3 linked regions of the Syntrophobacter fumaroxidans MPOB genome follow. The protein of the gene in region 2 interacts with the protein of the main gene of each other region in a pairwise test. Links are inferred from orthologs where the notes say so. Each region holds a gene or a part of one and is shown on either strand. Other genes may lie near its edges.

Evidence for each region.
Region 1: the proteins of dnaE (region 2) and rplL interact in binary tests that used the Escherichia coli proteins (3 or more experiments, as listed by UniProt). The link is inferred for Syntrophobacter fumaroxidans MPOB from one-to-one orthologs.
Region 3: the proteins of dnaE (region 2) and dnaN interact in binary tests that used the Escherichia coli proteins (3 or more experiments, as listed by UniProt). The link is inferred for Syntrophobacter fumaroxidans MPOB from one-to-one orthologs.

The regions. Positions count from the first base shown.
Region 1 is NC_008554.1:1,904,310-1,907,186, reverse strand. It holds rplL (50S ribosomal protein L7/L12), read right to left. Parts: upstream 1,693-2,877; coding sequence 1,309-1,692; downstream 1-1,308. Other genes in the region: rplA (50S ribosomal protein L1), read right to left, coding at 2,493-2,877; rplJ (50S ribosomal protein L10), read right to left, coding at 1,717-2,238; rpoB (DNA-directed RNA polymerase subunit beta), read right to left, coding at 1-1,113. UniProt on the Escherichia coli protein: The binding site for several of the GTPase factors involved in protein synthesis (IF-2, EF-Tu, EF-G and RF3). Is thus essential for accurate translation.
Region 2 is NC_008554.1:1,510,780-1,517,896, forward strand. The notes cover bases 2,979-6,987. They hold dnaE (DNA polymerase III subunit alpha), read right to left. Parts: upstream 6,674-6,987; coding sequence 3,179-6,673; downstream 2,979-3,178. Other genes in these bases: SFUM_RS21500 (DNA polymerase III subunit chi), read right to left, coding at 2,979-3,021. In the rest of the region: SFUM_RS06370 (M20 metallopeptidase family protein), read right to left, coding at 1-345; SFUM_RS06375 (acyl-CoA carboxylase subunit beta), read right to left, coding at 509-2,062; more of SFUM_RS21500, read right to left, coding at 2,563-2,978. UniProt on the Escherichia coli protein: DNA polymerase III is a complex, multichain enzyme responsible for most of the replicative synthesis in bacteria. This DNA polymerase also exhibits 3' to 5' exonuclease activity. The alpha chain is the DNA polymerase catalytic subunit.
Region 3 is NC_008554.1:3,323,567-3,329,516, reverse strand. Bases 1,931-4,772 are described here. They hold dnaN (DNA polymerase III subunit beta), read right to left. Parts: upstream 3,986-4,772; coding sequence 2,876-3,985; downstream 1,931-2,875. Other genes in these bases: SFUM_RS13930 (formate--tetrahydrofolate ligase), read left to right, coding at 4,711-4,772; gyrB (DNA topoisomerase (ATP-hydrolyzing) subunit B), read right to left, coding at 1,931-2,541. Also shown: more of gyrB, read right to left, coding at 115-1,930; more of SFUM_RS13930, read left to right, coding at 4,773-5,950. UniProt on the Escherichia coli protein: Confers DNA tethering and processivity to DNA polymerases and other proteins. Acts as a clamp, forming a ring around DNA (a reaction catalyzed by the clamp-loading complex) which diffuses in an ATP-independent manner freely and bidirectionally along dsDNA.

The sequences.
Region 1 (2,877 bases), 390 kb from region 2 along the record:
GGCGTCTTCCTGCGTGTTGACCTTGTCCATCAGGAGCGTGTTGCGGAACGACGGGCTGACGTCCTGTCCCTCCAGGTGCAGGAGCTCGATCTCTCCAACGCCGCGCTCCACGAATTCCTTGAGCATGTCCGCGTCGATGCTGTCGTTGCACTCGGCGACGATTTCGCCCGTGCCGTAGTCGATCACATCCTGGGCGAGCACCTGGCCGATCAGTTCGGTGCTCTTCATGGGCAAACGGTTGATGCCCACTTCCTGGAGCCGCCGGAGGGCCTGCTTGCCGAGCTTCCTGTTCTTCTTGATCAACACTTCGCCGGTTTGCGGATGCAGGATGTCTTCCGGGGCGCGGCTTCCCATCAGAATATCGGGGTTCAATTCCTTCTCCGACTGGGCCTCGCTTTTCAAAAAGATCTTTTCGCTGGGATAGAAGTAGTTGAGCAGTTCTTCCGTGGCATATCCGAGAGCTTTGAGGAGAACGGTGACCGGAAACTTGCGGCGTCGATCGATCCGGATGTACAGAATGTCTTTCGGGTCGAATTCGAGGTCGAGCCAGGAGCCGCGCAGGGGGATGATGCGCGCGGAATACAGGATCTTTCCACTGGAGTGGGTCTTCCCGCGATCATGGTCAAAAAAAATACCGGGAGACCGGTGCAACTGGCTGACGATGACGCGTTCGGTGCCGTTGATGATGAAAGTCCCGTTGTCGGTCATCAGGGGGAGGGTGCCGAAGTAGATTTCCTGCTCCTTGATGTCCCTTATGGACCGGGTTCCCGCTTCCTTATCCACATCGTAGACGACCAGGCGGACGACGATCTTCACCGGGGCTTCGTAGGTCATGCCCCGGGCAAGGCACTCTTCCACCTCATACTTGACCTCGCCGAAACTGTACTGCACGAATTCCAGGGAAGCCGTTCCGCTGAAGTCCTCGATGGGGAAAACGCTCTTGAATACCTCCTGCAGACCGCGCTCGCTCCTGGCTTCCGACGGGACATCCCTCTGCAGAAACAACTCGTAGCTTTCCTTCTGCATCTGGATGAGATTGGGGATGTCGATGATTTTGTGGATCTTGCCAAAATTCTTTCGCACCCGGTATTCATGGGTCAAAGCCGTAGGCATGGTCTCTCCTGCAAACTCAAAAAGCAAAGAGTGACGGGGGCTTGTCACGAGTCCGACCCGGTGCCGTGGACGCTCGAAACTCATTACCCATGCGCATCACTCATCACTTGGAATCAAGGTGCTGCAAAAATCGAAAATCGGAAATCGCCCCTATAGACCAGGCCGATTTCCGATGTCCAGATCCATGAGGTTGATCTATTTGATTTCGACAGTGGCACCCGCCTCGGTCAACTGCTTGGCAATCGCTTCGGCTTCATCCTTGGGAATTGCTTCCTTCACCACACCGGGCACTTTCTCAACCAGGTCCTTGGCTTCCTTGAGCCCCAGATTGGTGATGGCCCGGACCTCTTTGATGACCTGTATCTTCTTGTCGCCGACACCGGTGATCACCACGGAGAACTCGGTTTGCTCCGCCACCGGCGCCGCTTCCGCCGCGCCCGCCGGCATGGCCGCCATGGCCACGGGGGCTGCAGCGCTCACGCCGAAGCGCTCTTCGAGTTCCTTGACGAGCTCACTGAGTTCCAAAACGGTCATGTTTTCAATGAATTTGATCACATCTTCTTTACTGATCGTAGACATCTACCGTCTCCTCCATAAGAAATATCAGGCTTCTTCTCTTTTCCGTTGAATAGCCGCCAGCACACCCACAAACGCTCTGGGCACTCCGCTCAGCACGGTAACCAACCCGGTCGGCAGCGCATTGAGGGTCCCCAGAAGTTTGGCCAAGAGTTCTTCGCGCGGCGGCAGCTCTGCCAGGGCGGCCACTTGATCCGAATTCAGAAGGCGTATGCCCAGGGCTCCGGCTTTGATCGCGAGCTTTTCATTGGTCTTGTTGAATTTCTTGATGATCTTCGCCGGAATGCTGGGGTCGCCGTACCCGATGGCCACCGCGCAGGTCCCCTTGAGTATGGGCACCAATGCTTCGGCACCGGTGTCCTTGCTCGCGAGGCGCATCAGGGTGTTCTTCACCACCTGATACTCGACCTTTTCCGCGGCGAGCGCACCGCGCAAATCCGTCATTTCGGCCACGGTGAGCCCTTTGAAATCGGTCAGAATAGCGGCACTGGCGCGCTGCAGTTTTTCATGCAGTTCCGCAACCACTTGCTCTTTCTTGGCTCGGTTCAAAGTCTGTCAAACCTCCTTTCCTCTGCCGGCGTGCTTTCGACTGCTGCCTTCCATCTTATGGTGGATGACTGGTCTCGTGAGTCCGTGAGCCTGCCTGGTTCCTTCATGCATCTCGGTAGGCTCCCCCACGGAGGAGGGGATTTAGACGCCTTGCGAGGCGTACCTACGGTCTCAGATGGGTGAAAACACCAAACGGCAGTTAGCGATGTTAATATCTCCCTCAAGTCCGGATGATCCGTCGGGACCTCCGAACGTCAAGCCACGATCGTCTTTACCGCCAGCGGGTCGATCTGGATCCCAGGCCCCATGGTGGTGGAGATGGCGATCCCCCGCACGTAGGTTCCCTTGGCCGCCGTCGGTTTGAGCCGAATGAGCGTGTCGATGAAGGCGGAAATGTTTTGGATCAGCTTCTCCTGCCCGAAGGAGACCTTGCCCATCGGAGCATGTACGATCCCGGTTTTTTCCACCCGGAAGTCGACCTTTCCGGCCTTGATCTCCTTGACCACCTTCTGCAGATCGAAGGTGACCGTTCCCAGCTTGGCATTGGGCATGAGGCCGCGGGGGCCGAGCACTTTGCCGATCTTGCCGACCGCACCCATCATGTCGGGGGTTGCGACCGTCTTGTCGAATTCGAGCCAG
Region 2 (7,117 bases):
CAGCCGCAGGACGCCGAGCGCCACGGTCATGTGCCCGTCATGTCCGCAGGCGTGCATCATGCCGGGGTTGAGTGAGCCGTAGGGCACATCGCCGGCCTCATCCAACGGCAGAGCGTCCATGTCGGCGCGCAACGCCAGCGTTCCCCCCGGCCTCCGACATCCCAGGGCGGCAATCACCCCCGTGCCTCCAACCTCCCTGAGGTGTGGCACTCCAAGCGCGTCGAGAACCTCGCAGATCTTCGCGGCCGTCTTTTCCTCCCCGAATGCCGGTTCCGGATACCGGTGGAAGTGTCTTCTCAATTCCACGAGCCATTCATGCATGGGCGGCAGACCGCTGACGGGCATCTTCTCTCTCCGAACAAAAAAGCCCGCCTCCCCCGGCAAGGGAAAATCGGGCTTGATTTTTCCTCATAAGCCAACCCTGGCCCTGAAACCGAAAAAGGGCAGGATCGCAGGGCACCGCCCTCGATACCTGCCCTGGTTCGTCCAGTTTTAGGTCCCAGCGAGCCTACACGGGAATGTTGCCGTGCTTCTTCGGCGGCAGAGCCTGACGCTTCGAAGCCAGAATCTCAAAAGCCTCGATCAGGCGAGCGCGCGACTCGGACGGCATGATCACCGCGTCGATGTACCCTCTGGATGCCGCGATGTACGGATTGTAGAGGGCATTCCGGTAATTGTCGATCACTTCCTGCCGTTTGGCCACGGGATCCGCCGATTCGCTGATTTCTCTCCTGAAGATGACGTTTGCGGCGCCTTCAGCACCCATGACCGCGATTTCGGCGGTCGGCCAGGCAAACGCGAAATCGGCGCGCAGATCGCTGGAGCACATGGCCAGGTAGGATCCGCCGTAGTCTTTGCGGGTCGTCAGGGTGATCTTGGGCACGGTGGCTTCCGAGTAGCACCACAGAAGCTTGGCGCCGTGACGGATGATGCCGCCCCATTCCTGCACCTTCCCCGGGAGGTAGCCCGGCACGTCGGCGATGGTCAGCATCTGGATATTGAAGGCATCGCAGCACCGGATGAAGCGGGTCGCCTTGTCGGAGGAATCGCAGTCCAGGCAGCCGGCCAAAAACTTGGGCTGATTGGCGATGATGCCGAGGCTCCTGCCGTTCAGGCGGGCGTATCCCACCACCATGTTCGGGGCATAATGCTCATGCACCTCGAGAAATTCGCCGTCGTCGACGATAGACCGGATGACGTCTCTGATATCGTAGGCGCCCATCGGGTTTTCAGGAATGATGGTGTCCAGCTCGGGACAGAGCCTGGTGGGATTGTCCCCGGTGGCAACCATGGGCGGGTCTTCCATGTTGTTGTCGGGGAAATAGGCCAGCAGCTTCTTGATCTGCTCGATGCAGTCGGCATCGCTCTCACAGGCGAAGTGGGCGACACCGCTCTTGGAGTTGTGGGTCATGGCGCCGCCGAGCTCTTCCTGGGTGATGATTTCGCCCAGAACCGACTTGATGACGTCCGGACCGGTGATGAACATGAGGCCGGTCTTCTTCACCATGTAAATGAAATCGGTCATTGCGGGGGAGTACACCGCACCGCCGGCACAGGGGCCCATGATGGCGGAAACCTGGGGAATGACTCCCGATGCGATGGCATTGCGATAGAAGATCTGGCCGTAACCGGAAAGTGAATCCACACCTTCCTGGATGCGGGCGCCGCCGGAATCGTTGAAACCGACGAGCGGCTTGCCGGCTCTGAGCGCCAGGTCCATGACCTTCGTGATTTTCTTCGCGTGCATTTCGCCGAGGCTTCCGGCCCGCGCCGTGAAATCCTGCGCAAACGTGAACACCTGGCGTCCGTTGACCAGACCGTATCCCGTGATGACACCGTCAGCGGGAATGTCCACCTTATCAATCCCGAACAGGGTCCCTCTGTGTTTCACGAACATGTCGATTTCACGGAAGGTACCGGGATCAAAAAAGAGGTCTATCCTCTCACGAGCGGTCAGCTTGCCACGCTCATGTTGCTGGCCGACAGCCTTGGCGCCACCCATTTCCTTGATTTTCGCTTCCCGCTCACGCAGTTCCTTTAGCTTGTCTGCAACCCTTCCCATATCCGCTTCTCCTCCGTTTCACGATGAAAGAACCCCTGGTTAGCATCCACTTGACAAGTTGAAACATTCTAGCGGTTCAATAGAACATGTCAAGCGCTTTCCCCGCCAATTCGTCCAAAGATTCACATTATCCGCTCAGAAGTTTCCCGGAATTCGATCGAAGTCGACTTTAGCACAAGAATCGCCCCTGGTTCCACAGCTATTTGAGCAATCTTCAACGACAGCGACCTCCCGCCGAAAGCAAAAATCGCTACGGCAGACCCATTTCGGTGAGGCTTCAGAGATGGGGCGGATTTATGCATCTTATGAGTGCCACCGGCAAACCGCGACCCGGAAAAGTCCGAACCCCGGAACGTTGCCCTGTTCAAGCCTGGTGAAAAAAGTCACACCCCCACCTCCCGTTCCCCCCCTCATGGCGCGGAACCGTCTTGCATACGCGCGGGGCGCCGAGGCTTCGCCCCCGGGAACCAAGGCCGCCACCGCCCTCCCCCTTCCTGTTTCTACACAAGACCTTTCAAATCCATGCCGGTGGCATACGGCACGTGCCGTACCGCAAGCGCGCGGTCCCGGGCCTCCGTCCACATGCGTCGGCTCTGCAGACGCCGGTCGACGTCATCCCTGATGACGAAGTGGACCGCCGTTTCGAACGCCGTCATGAAATCAAGGCGGCATTCGGCGTCGCAAACGACGGTGTCGAACCCGTCCAGAATTCGTTCCCCCACGGTGATGACCACCGGTTCAAGCGGCGTGCCTCGCCCCGGATCGAGAATCCGGTGCGGAACGAAGCTGCGGTCGGAGAAGGTCCAGAGCATCTGGTCGATGTGTTGTGCGCCGAGCGTGGAGTCGGCGACCACCTGCACTTTCCGCCCGGCCTCGTAGAAGTGCTCGACGATGTTGCACAGGAGCTTTCTTTGCTCCGCGGCAACGGTTTCCACGAATAGAATTCGCGATTCAGCCATATGCCTCGACACGTCAAATGGACTGCCGTCGTGGGTTTTTTCCCGTGTTGCCCAAACCGGGCGAATGCGGCCGCGACCTGCCCGGCCGGTTCACCAACCGGTCCGTCGCGCGCCCGTTTGTTTCAAAACCCGAACGGGAATGCTCATCAGGCCCTTTTCACGCGGCGCAGATCTTGTACACCGGCTCCGCGGAATTCGGTCCGAAATGAAGGCTCATGTCCTGGAAAAAGTTTTTGGTAGGGCTCACCGTCAGCTTGTCGCTGACGGCGATCACCGCCTCTCCCGTGTCTGCAACCTGCAGATGCAGGAGGATCCTGCATCCGCCCGGATGGCTGATCAACAGGTGACGGAGCCGCGTCAGCCCGTCCCGGTCCAGGGCATCCGCCATCAGGCGGATGCGGACCTCTTCAACGGTCTGAACCTGGGCGTCCTCCAGAGAAAGAACATGATTCGCAATGATCTTGCTCCCTTTTTCATCGTGCTGAACCTTGCCGACGACCACCAGCGGTTCATCGGTCTGCAACAGGTCCCGCGACTGCATGAACGTCTCCGAGAAGGCCACCACTTCGAGCACGCCCTCCTTGTCCTCGATGGCAAGAAAGGCCATGCGATCCCCCTTCTTGGTGGTGAGTTCCTTCACGATGCTGATCATTCCGCACAGAATGACTTCGGCCCCCTCCTTCCTTTCCTTCACGGCCTGGGTGTCCGCGGTGCACAGCTGCGAGATCTGCGCCGCGTAGGAATCCAGGGGATGGCCTGAAATATAGAACCCGAGGGCCTCTTTCTCGAACTGAAGCGTCTGCCGCCCGTCCCATTCGGGCACCTCCGGCAGAGCGGACGCTCCCGCCTTTGTCCGGGGCTTGAGCAGGTCGAACATGTTGATCTGGCCCGACTGTCGATCCCTCTGGACCGCCTGGGCCTTGTCCAGAGCGTCGTCGAGCGCCGCCATGACTCCGGCCCTGCAGGAATGAATCGAATCGAAGGCGCCGCATTTCACCAACTGTTCGAGCACCCTGCGGTTCACTCGCTGCGTGTCCACGCGCAGGCAGAAGTCGTGGATCGACTTGAACGGGCCGCGTTCGACCCGCGTGTTCAATATCACCTCGATGGCCGCCTCTCCGACGTTCTTGACCGCCCCCAACCCGAAGCGAATCTTTCCGCCGACCACCGTGAAGTCCCTGCTGCTCGCATTCACGTCCGGCGGCAGAATGTCGATGCCCTTCTCCCGGCATTCACTGATGAGCCTCACGACCTGGTCCGAGCTGCTCAGAAAGCTGTTGAGCAGGGCGGCCATGAACTCGACGAGGTAATGCGTCTTCAGATAGGCGGTCTGGTAGGCCACCAGCGCGTATGCCGCGCTGTGGGACTTGTTGAACCCGTAGCCGGCGAATTTCTCCATGAGGTCGAAAATATGGTTGGCCTTGGCGAGGGGGATTCCGTTCTTCCTGGACCCCTCCACGAACCGGGCGCGCTGGTCGCGCATGGCCTCGGCATTCTTCTTGCCCATGGCGCGGCGCAGCACGTCCGCCTCGCCCAGAGTGTAGCTCGCCATCACGCTGGCGATCTTCATGACCTGTTCCTGGTAGAGAATAACCCCGTAGGTCGGCTCAAGGATGGGCCGCAGAATCTCCGGATCGTACGTGATCTCGATCTGGCCGTGCTTTCCCTGGATGTAAAGCTCCACCATCCCGCTTTCGAGCGGGCCCGGGCGGTAGAGGGCGACCAGAGCGACGATATCCGCGAAGTTCTCGGGTTTCAGGCGAGCCAGGATGTTCCTCATTCCCGAGCTTTCCAGCTGGAAAACGCCCGTGGTGTCGGCCCGGCTGAGCAAGGCGTACGTATCCCGGTCATCGAGCGGCAGCGCGAGCATGTCCAATTCCAGGCCGTGGGTTTCCCGGATGAGACGAACCGCGTCATCGATGACGGTGAGGTTCCTCAGCCCGAGGAAGTCGAACTTGATCAGGCCGGCCCTTTCCACGTACTTCATGGGGTACTGGGTCACGACCTCGCCGTCCTGACCGAGGTAGAGAGGCATGTACTCCACGATGGGCCTGTCCGCCATGACCACCCCGGCGGCGTGAGTGGAGGCGTGCCGGGTGAGTCCTTCAAGGGCGAAGGCGATTTCAAAAAGCTCCCTGATCTGCGGATCTTCCCGCTGTTGTTCGGCCAGGCGGGGCTCCGCCTGGAAGGCCTTTTCCAATGTCATTCCCAGCGACGACGGGATCAGCTTGGCGATGCGATCCACCTCGTTGTAAGGCATTGCCAGGGCGCGGCCCACGTCCCGGATCACGGCCCGGGCCTGCATGGTTCCGAAGGTGGTGATCTGGGCGACACGGTTCTTGCCGTACTTTTCCGAAACGTAATTGAACACTTCCTCCCGTCCGCGGATGCAGAAATCCACGTCGATATCCGGCATGCTGATGCGTTCCGGGTTGAGGAAGCGCTCGAAGATCAGCCCGTGTTCGATGGGGTCCAGGTCGGTGATGTTCATGGCGTAGGCGACCAGGCTTCCCGCCGCCGATCCGCGCCCCGGCCCGACGGGTATGCCGTGGCTCTTGGCGTAGTTGATGAAATCGCCGACAATCAAAAAGTAGGCGGCAAAGCCCATCTCCCGAATGACGGCCAACTCGCTGCGGAGCCGCTCTTCGTACTCCCCGCGGTCCTGCTCGGAGAACCCGGAGCGTCTCTTTTCGAGTTCCCGCAGTCGCCGCCGGAACCCCTCTAGCGCCGTTTTTTCAAACTTGTCTTCGACGCTCTCCCCTTCATCGAGCGGAAACACCGGAAAATGATAGTCCCCGAGCTTCAGCTCCAATCGACAGCGTTCGGCGATGGCCACCGAATTCTCCAGCGCTTCGGGAACATGGGCGAATTCCCGCGCCATCTCCTCCGGGGACTTGAAGTAGAGCTGATCCGTCTGGAACTTCATGCGTTTTTCATCGAGCACGGTCTTCCCGGTCTGGATGCAGAGCAGGATTTCGTGGGCGCGGGCATCGCTCTTGCGCAGATAGTGGCAGTCGTTGGTTGCGACCAGGGGCAGGCCGAGCTCTTTGCCCATGACGATCAGCCGTTCGTTGACCTTCGCCTGTTCGGGCATCCCGTTCGCCTGCAATTCCAGGTAGAAGTGATCCGGACCGAGGATGCCGGCATACTCGCGGGCGGCATCCCGCGCGGCGCTCTCCTGATTCCGCGACAGGAGCGTCGCCACCTCTCCCTTGAGGCAGCTGGAAAGCCCGATCAATCCCTCGTGGTGTTGAAGGAGAATCTCCTTGTCTATTCTGGGCTTGTAGTAGAAGCCCTCAAGGTAGCCGGCGCTCACCAGTTTCATCAGGTTCTGATAACCGGTCGCGTCCTTTGCGAGCAGCACCAGGTGGTAGTTTCTGTCCTCTTCGCCCGTCCCCGAACCTTCGGCTCTGCCGTGGCGATCGTGCCGGCTCCTCGGAGCGAGGTAGACCTCGCAACCGATGATCGGCCTGATCCCGGCCGCCTTGGCCTTTTCGTAGAACTCGAGTGCCCCGAACATGTTGCCGTGGTCCGTCATGGTCACCGCCGGCATCTCCATGCTCCGTGCCGTTTCAATCAAATCCGTAAGGCGTATGGCCCCATCGAGAAGACTGTATTGAGTGTGAACGTGAAGATGAACGAAGGCATTCATGCAGGCTGTTCCTTCCTCCCGGCAATAAAATAAAGGGACGGCGCGGCGCGTTCTTCCCGCCCCCCGGCGCGGCAGGCCGCCCTCGAATGCGAAAACGCGCCGTCTCTCGCACGGGCAGTCCCGGGCCAAAGGTTCCTTTTGCATCGGCGGGACGAGTCCGGAGGTGTCCCGAATCACCCGTTTATCGTACATCAAATCGAGGCGGTTTCCATCCGCAAATTGAACTGCCGCCCTACCCCCGCAAGGGGCATTCGGACGCGGAAAGGCGGCCGCCCCTACCCCCGGGCCGAAGCTCCAGGAATCCGTGAGGAGCTTTCCCTTCCGGTCAATATACTGTGGTTCCCCATGAGAAAATACAGGGTTCACCCCATTTCATATTCGCATCTTTTCCATAGACTCTACTCAACTGCCTGCCTACATTAACTCCACTGAAAGCCGGGTGAA
Region 3 (5,950 bases), 1.8 Mb from region 2 along the record:
CGGGCCCGCCCGGAAAACAGTGCTCAGAACCGCACGCTTCGAGCGAACCCCGACCGACCGGTACCGTTTCGACCGATCGTATCGACCAGCGGGCAAAACCCCGCTTGCACGGCATCAAATATCCAGTTCCCTGAAGTCCAGCGCATTGAACTGGATAAAGTCCCGGCGCGGCTCTACGCGGTCCCCCATCAAGGTAGTGAACAGCTCGTCGGCCAGGTACTGGTCCTCTACTCTCACCTGGAGCAGAGTCCTCTTCTCCGGGTTCATGGTCGTCTCCCAGAGCTGCTCGGGATTCATCTCGCCCAGACCCTTGTAACGCTGGATATTCGTGCCTTTCCTCGCTTCTTCCGTCAAGAACCTGAACAAGTCCCCGGGATGATCGAACCGGGCCTCCCCCTGTCCGTCTTTGACCGCGTACGGGGTTTGATTGAAGATTTCGAGGTGATTGTTATAGAGTTCCAGGAGCTTCTTGAACTCGATGGATTGCAGAAACGCGTACCCCAGTCGGACCCCGGTTCCTCCGTTGGCCACTCCCGGCCTGCGGATCTCCAGGTCGTATCCCTGGTGTTCCTCTTCGTCCTCGATGGAAACGATCTCGAACCCGGCCTTTTCCAGCTCCGTCCTCAGCACGCCGATGTTCTCCTCGTGCTCCGCTGGAGACAGCTTTCGTATACTGTAAATCCGGATCACGTGTTCGATCACGTCACGCGGCACCCCTTTCTGGCTCTGCCTTTCCAGCCAGTCTTTGTATCGGGAGTAGGCACGCATAAGCTGAATGAGTTGCTCCGGAGGAAGCGGTTTTGCGCTCCCGGCCAGAAACACCTGCTTTTTGTCCGCCGCCCTCGACAGCAGGTAGGCATCCAGGCTCTCGTCGTCCTTCATGTAGAATTCCTGCTTGCCCACCGCCAACCGATAGAGCGGCGGCTGAGCGATGAACAGGTGTCCGCGCTCAATGAGTTCCGGCATCATGCGGAAGAAGAAGGTGAGGAGCAAGGTCCGGATATGAGCGCCGTCCACATCCGCATCGGTCATGATGATGGTCTTGTGATACCGCAGTTTCTCCGGGTTGTACTCATCCTTGCCGATTCCGGTCCCGAGCGCGGAGATCATCGTGCGGATCTCCTGGTTTTCCACCATCTTGTCGAATCGGGATTTTTCCACGTTGAGGATTTTGCCCCGGAGCGGCAGGATCGCCTGAAAACGTCGGTCACGCCCCTGTTTGGCGGAGCCGCCGGCCGAATCCCCCTCCACAATGAATATCTCGCTCCGTGACGGATCCCGTTCCTGGCAGTCGGCAAGCTTTCCCGGCAGGGAGTGGTCGCTCAGCACACCTTTACGCCGTGTGAGTTCCTTCGCCTTGCGCGCCGCCTCGCGGGCTCTCGCCGCTTCCAGCACCTTGTCGAGGATCGTCCGAATCACCTTCGGATTCTCTTCGAAGAAAATCGACAATTTCTCGTAAACGAGGTTTTCCACCAGGCCTTTCACGTCGCTGTTGCCCAGCTTGGTCTTCGTCTGGCCCTCGAACTGAGGCTGCGAAAGCTTGACGCTGACAATGGCGGTGAGTCCCTCCCGCACGTCGTCGCCGATCATCTTGTCCAAGTCCGCCTTCGCCATCTTGTTCTGCGTGGCGTATTGCTTGATGGAACGCGTCAGCCCGGTCTTGAACCCGACAAGGTGCGTTCCACCTTCTTTCGTGTTGATGTTGTTGGCGAAGGTAAAAATTTTTTCGTTGTACGTCTGGTTGTATTGAATGGCGATATCAATGCTCACGCCCTGTTTTTCGCCGCCGACATAAATCACCTCCGGATAAAGAGGTTCCTTGTTCTTGTTGAGATACTCCACGAAGGACACCAGTCCTCCTTCGTAGCAGTACTGACGGTCTTTGGGAATCCGCTCGTCGGAGAGCTCAATGGAGACGCCCCGGTTCAGAAACGCCAGTTCCCTCAGTCTCTGGGCCAGGATGTCAAAGCTGATTTCCGTATCCGTGAAGATCTCCGTGTCCGGTTTGAAAGTGACCCTTGTTCCGCGGCGCTGCGTCTCTCCCTTCACGATCAGCGGAGTCTTGGCTTCCCCTCGCTCGTACCGCTGGTAATACACCTTGCCCTCGCGCCTGATTTCGACTTCCAGGTATTCACTGAGTGCATTCACCACGGACACGCCGACACCGTGAAGCCCCCCCGAAACCTTGTAAGACGCATCGTCGAATTTACCCCCCGCGTGGAGCATGGTCATGACCACCTGGACGGCGGGCAGGTTTTCCTTTTCGTGAGTATCGACCGGAATTCCCCGGCCGTTATCATCCACCGTGACGGAACCATCGAGGTGGATCTGAATCTTGATGGAATCGCAGTGACCCACCAACGCTTCGTCAATGCTGTTGTCGACCACCTCGTAGACCAAGTGGTGCAGGCCCTCGGTTGAAACATTCCCAATATACATGGACGGGCGTTTGCGAACCGCGCTGAGCCCTTCCAGCACCGTTATCTGCTGTGCAGTATACTCGTCATGGGAGTTTCTCTCGATTGCACTTATTTCCGACATAATAAGACCTCTTGGTGGATTAACTATGCGAAATCATAAGCTCTCCATCACGGGAGAACGATACGCGTTGCCCAGCCGGAAGACAGCCGATTTGCCTTCTACCAAACAAATATTTATACCTCTTAACACACATTTTTTCAATTCATTTCGGGCGAATCCCCGATCCCGGCGGGAGAACGCCGCCAAGCAGCACGGCGCCACTGTTGGGACACTTCGGTAGGCATATGGACGACAGCGGGCCTGCCAACGACCACAGGCACGCATTCTTCATTGCTCATTGACACCGACTCTGTGCGTGAAACGCTCCTGACCAAAAACCCGCGGCAGGCGCGAATCAAACCACCATCGGCATGACCAGGCTCAAAAACCCAGGGTCCTCAGACCCAACGAAAACTCCGCCGTGAAACTGATCCACCCACTCGAATCTCACTCGAGGACTATCAAGAGCCTGGATCGTTTCCAGCAGATACCGGATGTTGAACGCCACGCTGAAGTCTTCACCCTCATACTCCACATCCAGCGTTTCATTTGCATTCCCGAGCTCGGGGTTTCCCGCTTCCAGTTCCAGCACGCCCTTGGTCAATATGAACCGCACGTGACGCCAGACGTTGTTGCTCAGAATCGAGGACCGTTTCAAAGCGGAAAAAAATTGCTCCAGGTCCAGCATAATGAAGAAAGGCCTCTCCTCGGGAATAATCGTCTTGTATTCCGGAAATTCGGCATCGAGGAGCTGCACGCTGAGAAACGTCGACGGCGTCCTGAGCACGACATACTTCTCGTGCACCCCCAGGACGACCTCTTCCTCCTTCTCCAGCATCCGAAGTATCTCCTGGACCCCTTTTCTCGGGATGATCAACCCCTCTCGAATATCCAGCGTCCCAAAGGCTTCCTTCGGCACTTCGCAGTACGAGAGTCGATGTCCGTCGGAGGACACGAACCGATACGAATCCTCATTGACGGCATGAAGAAAAGTCCCCGCAATGCTGAAGGAATCCTCATCCGCGGGGACACTGTGCAAAGTCTTGGTCAGCGCGCGCTTTAGCGCAGCCGCATCGACCTTCACCAACTCGGTTTCCCGGTAAAAGTTGAGCTGAGGAAAGTCTTCGCCAGGAATGGTCGACAGCTCAAACCGCGCGCGTCCGGACAAAATCTGCATCTTGTTGTTCGGGAGGCCTTCCAGCAACACTTCCGGTTGGGGAAGCTCCCGAACGATCTCGAACAATTTGCGGGCGGAAACCGTCGAGCTGCCCGGTGTCTCCACCTGTCCACCGGTCTGGGTCCAAAGGCTCAATTCGAGGTCCGTCGCGGAAAATTCGACCGTTTGTTGTTCCGAGGAGCTGATCAGAACGTTGGACAAAACAGGCATACTCGATTTCTTATCCGTGATATTCTGAACCTTCTGCAGGATTTGGATGAGGTTGCCTTTTTCCAGCCGGACTTTCATTGCGTTTCCCTCGCTTGTGTATTTGATTTTTTTCTCCGTTCGAATGATCCAATCATCTTAATAAGGGCCTGTTGAAATGTCAAAATCTTTATCAAATTACTGTTTTTATTATATTTTTATGTAGACATGGACTCGACCGGATATCGTTTTTCCAACAGCTGGCGGAGTCCTCCCGTGGATTTGAACATTTCTTTAACATCGTTCCGACAGCGAATCGACATGGAATGGACAGGATCTGGAAAATCGATTCATCCGACCGATGAGAACCCACGGAGGCATCGGAAAGCTCGCAACCCGTCAGGGTCTGTTTTTTCGGAAATCTGTGCGTTGTGTCGCGTGCGACGGGGGGGAATTCGAACCATGGGGTGCAGTGCCTCAGCTGAGGGGTGAAAGTCGTGGGCGCAAGACTTTCCGCTTGACAGAACCGAGGACGCACTTTACCCTTAGCATGGTTGCAGCATGCTACTTCGTTCTGCTATGAATACGAGCCAGTATTCCTGGAAGGTTGATTCATCCGGCCCAACCCTGATTGCGTGTTTTCCCCGGATTTTCTCTCTGGCTTCATTCCTCTTACGTGCAACTGTCCTTTGGGCACCAAAGTAAATGTCCAGTGCTTCGGCTGGAGTGGGTGAGATCCATTTGATGCCTGGATAATTCTGGTTTTTTTGAGGATAGAGGGAAAGATCATTTTGTCCATTGGGTCAACAACGAACCGGAGGCCTAACATGCCGTACGACGCAACAAAGATGATGGATTGGCAGATTTCCGAAGAGGCTGAGAAGGACATGCCTTCTCCCTGGCAGTGGCAGGAGAAGCTGGGTCTGCTCAAGGAGGAAATTCTTCCCATGGGGAGACTTTGTAAGCTGGATTTCCTCAAAATCATGAACCGCCTGAAAGACAAACCGGACGGGAAGTACATCGAAGTGACGGCCATCACGCCTACCCCGCTTGGGGAAGGGAAGAGCACGACTTCCGTGGGCCTGATGGAAGGGCTCGGCAAGCGGGGCGTGAATGTCGGCGGTTGTCTCAGGCAGCCGTCGGGCGGGCCGACTATGAACATCAAGGGAACGGCGGCCGGAGGCGGCAACGCGTTGCTCATCCCGATGACCGAATTTTCCATGGGGCTGACCGGGGACATCAACGACATCATGAACGCGCACAATCTTGCGATGGTGGCTCTCACAGCCCGCATGCAGCATGAGCGGAACTACACTGACGAGCAACTCGATCGCCTGACCAAGATGCGCCGGCTCCACATCGATCCCACCCGCGTGGAAATGGGCTGGATCATGGACTTCTGCGCGCAGGCTTTGCGCAACATCATCATCGGCATAGGCGGCCGGCAGGACGGCTACATGATGCAGTCGAAATTCGGGATCGCGGTCAGTTCGGAACTGATGGCCATTCTGTCCATTGTGAAGGACCTTCCCGACCTGAGAAAACGGCTCAATGAGATCACCGTAGCGTTCGACAGGCGCGGAAATCCTGTGACCACCGGAGACCTCGAGGTCGGCGGGGCCATGACCGCTTTCATGCGCAACACCATCAATCCGACGCTGATGTGCACTGCGGAATACCAGCCGTGCATGGTTCATGCCGGTCCTTTCGCGAATATCGCGGTCGGGCAGTCGTCCATCATCGCCGATCGCATCGGCCTGAAGATGTTCGATTACCACGTTACGGAGAGCGGCTTTGCGGCGGACATCGGGTTCGAAAAGTTCTGGAACGTGAAGTGCCGCTACAGCGGCCTCAAGCCCCATGTTTCCGTCCTCACGACGACGATTCGCGCGCTCAAGATGCACGGCGGCGGTCCGAAGGTCGTGGCGGGTCTGGCTATGCCGGAAGAATACACCAAGGAAAACCTGAAGTTACTTGAGAAGGGCATCGTGAACATGGTTCACCACATCAACACCATCCGCAAGTCCGGCATGAACCCGGTGGTGTGCATCAATGCGTTTCACACGG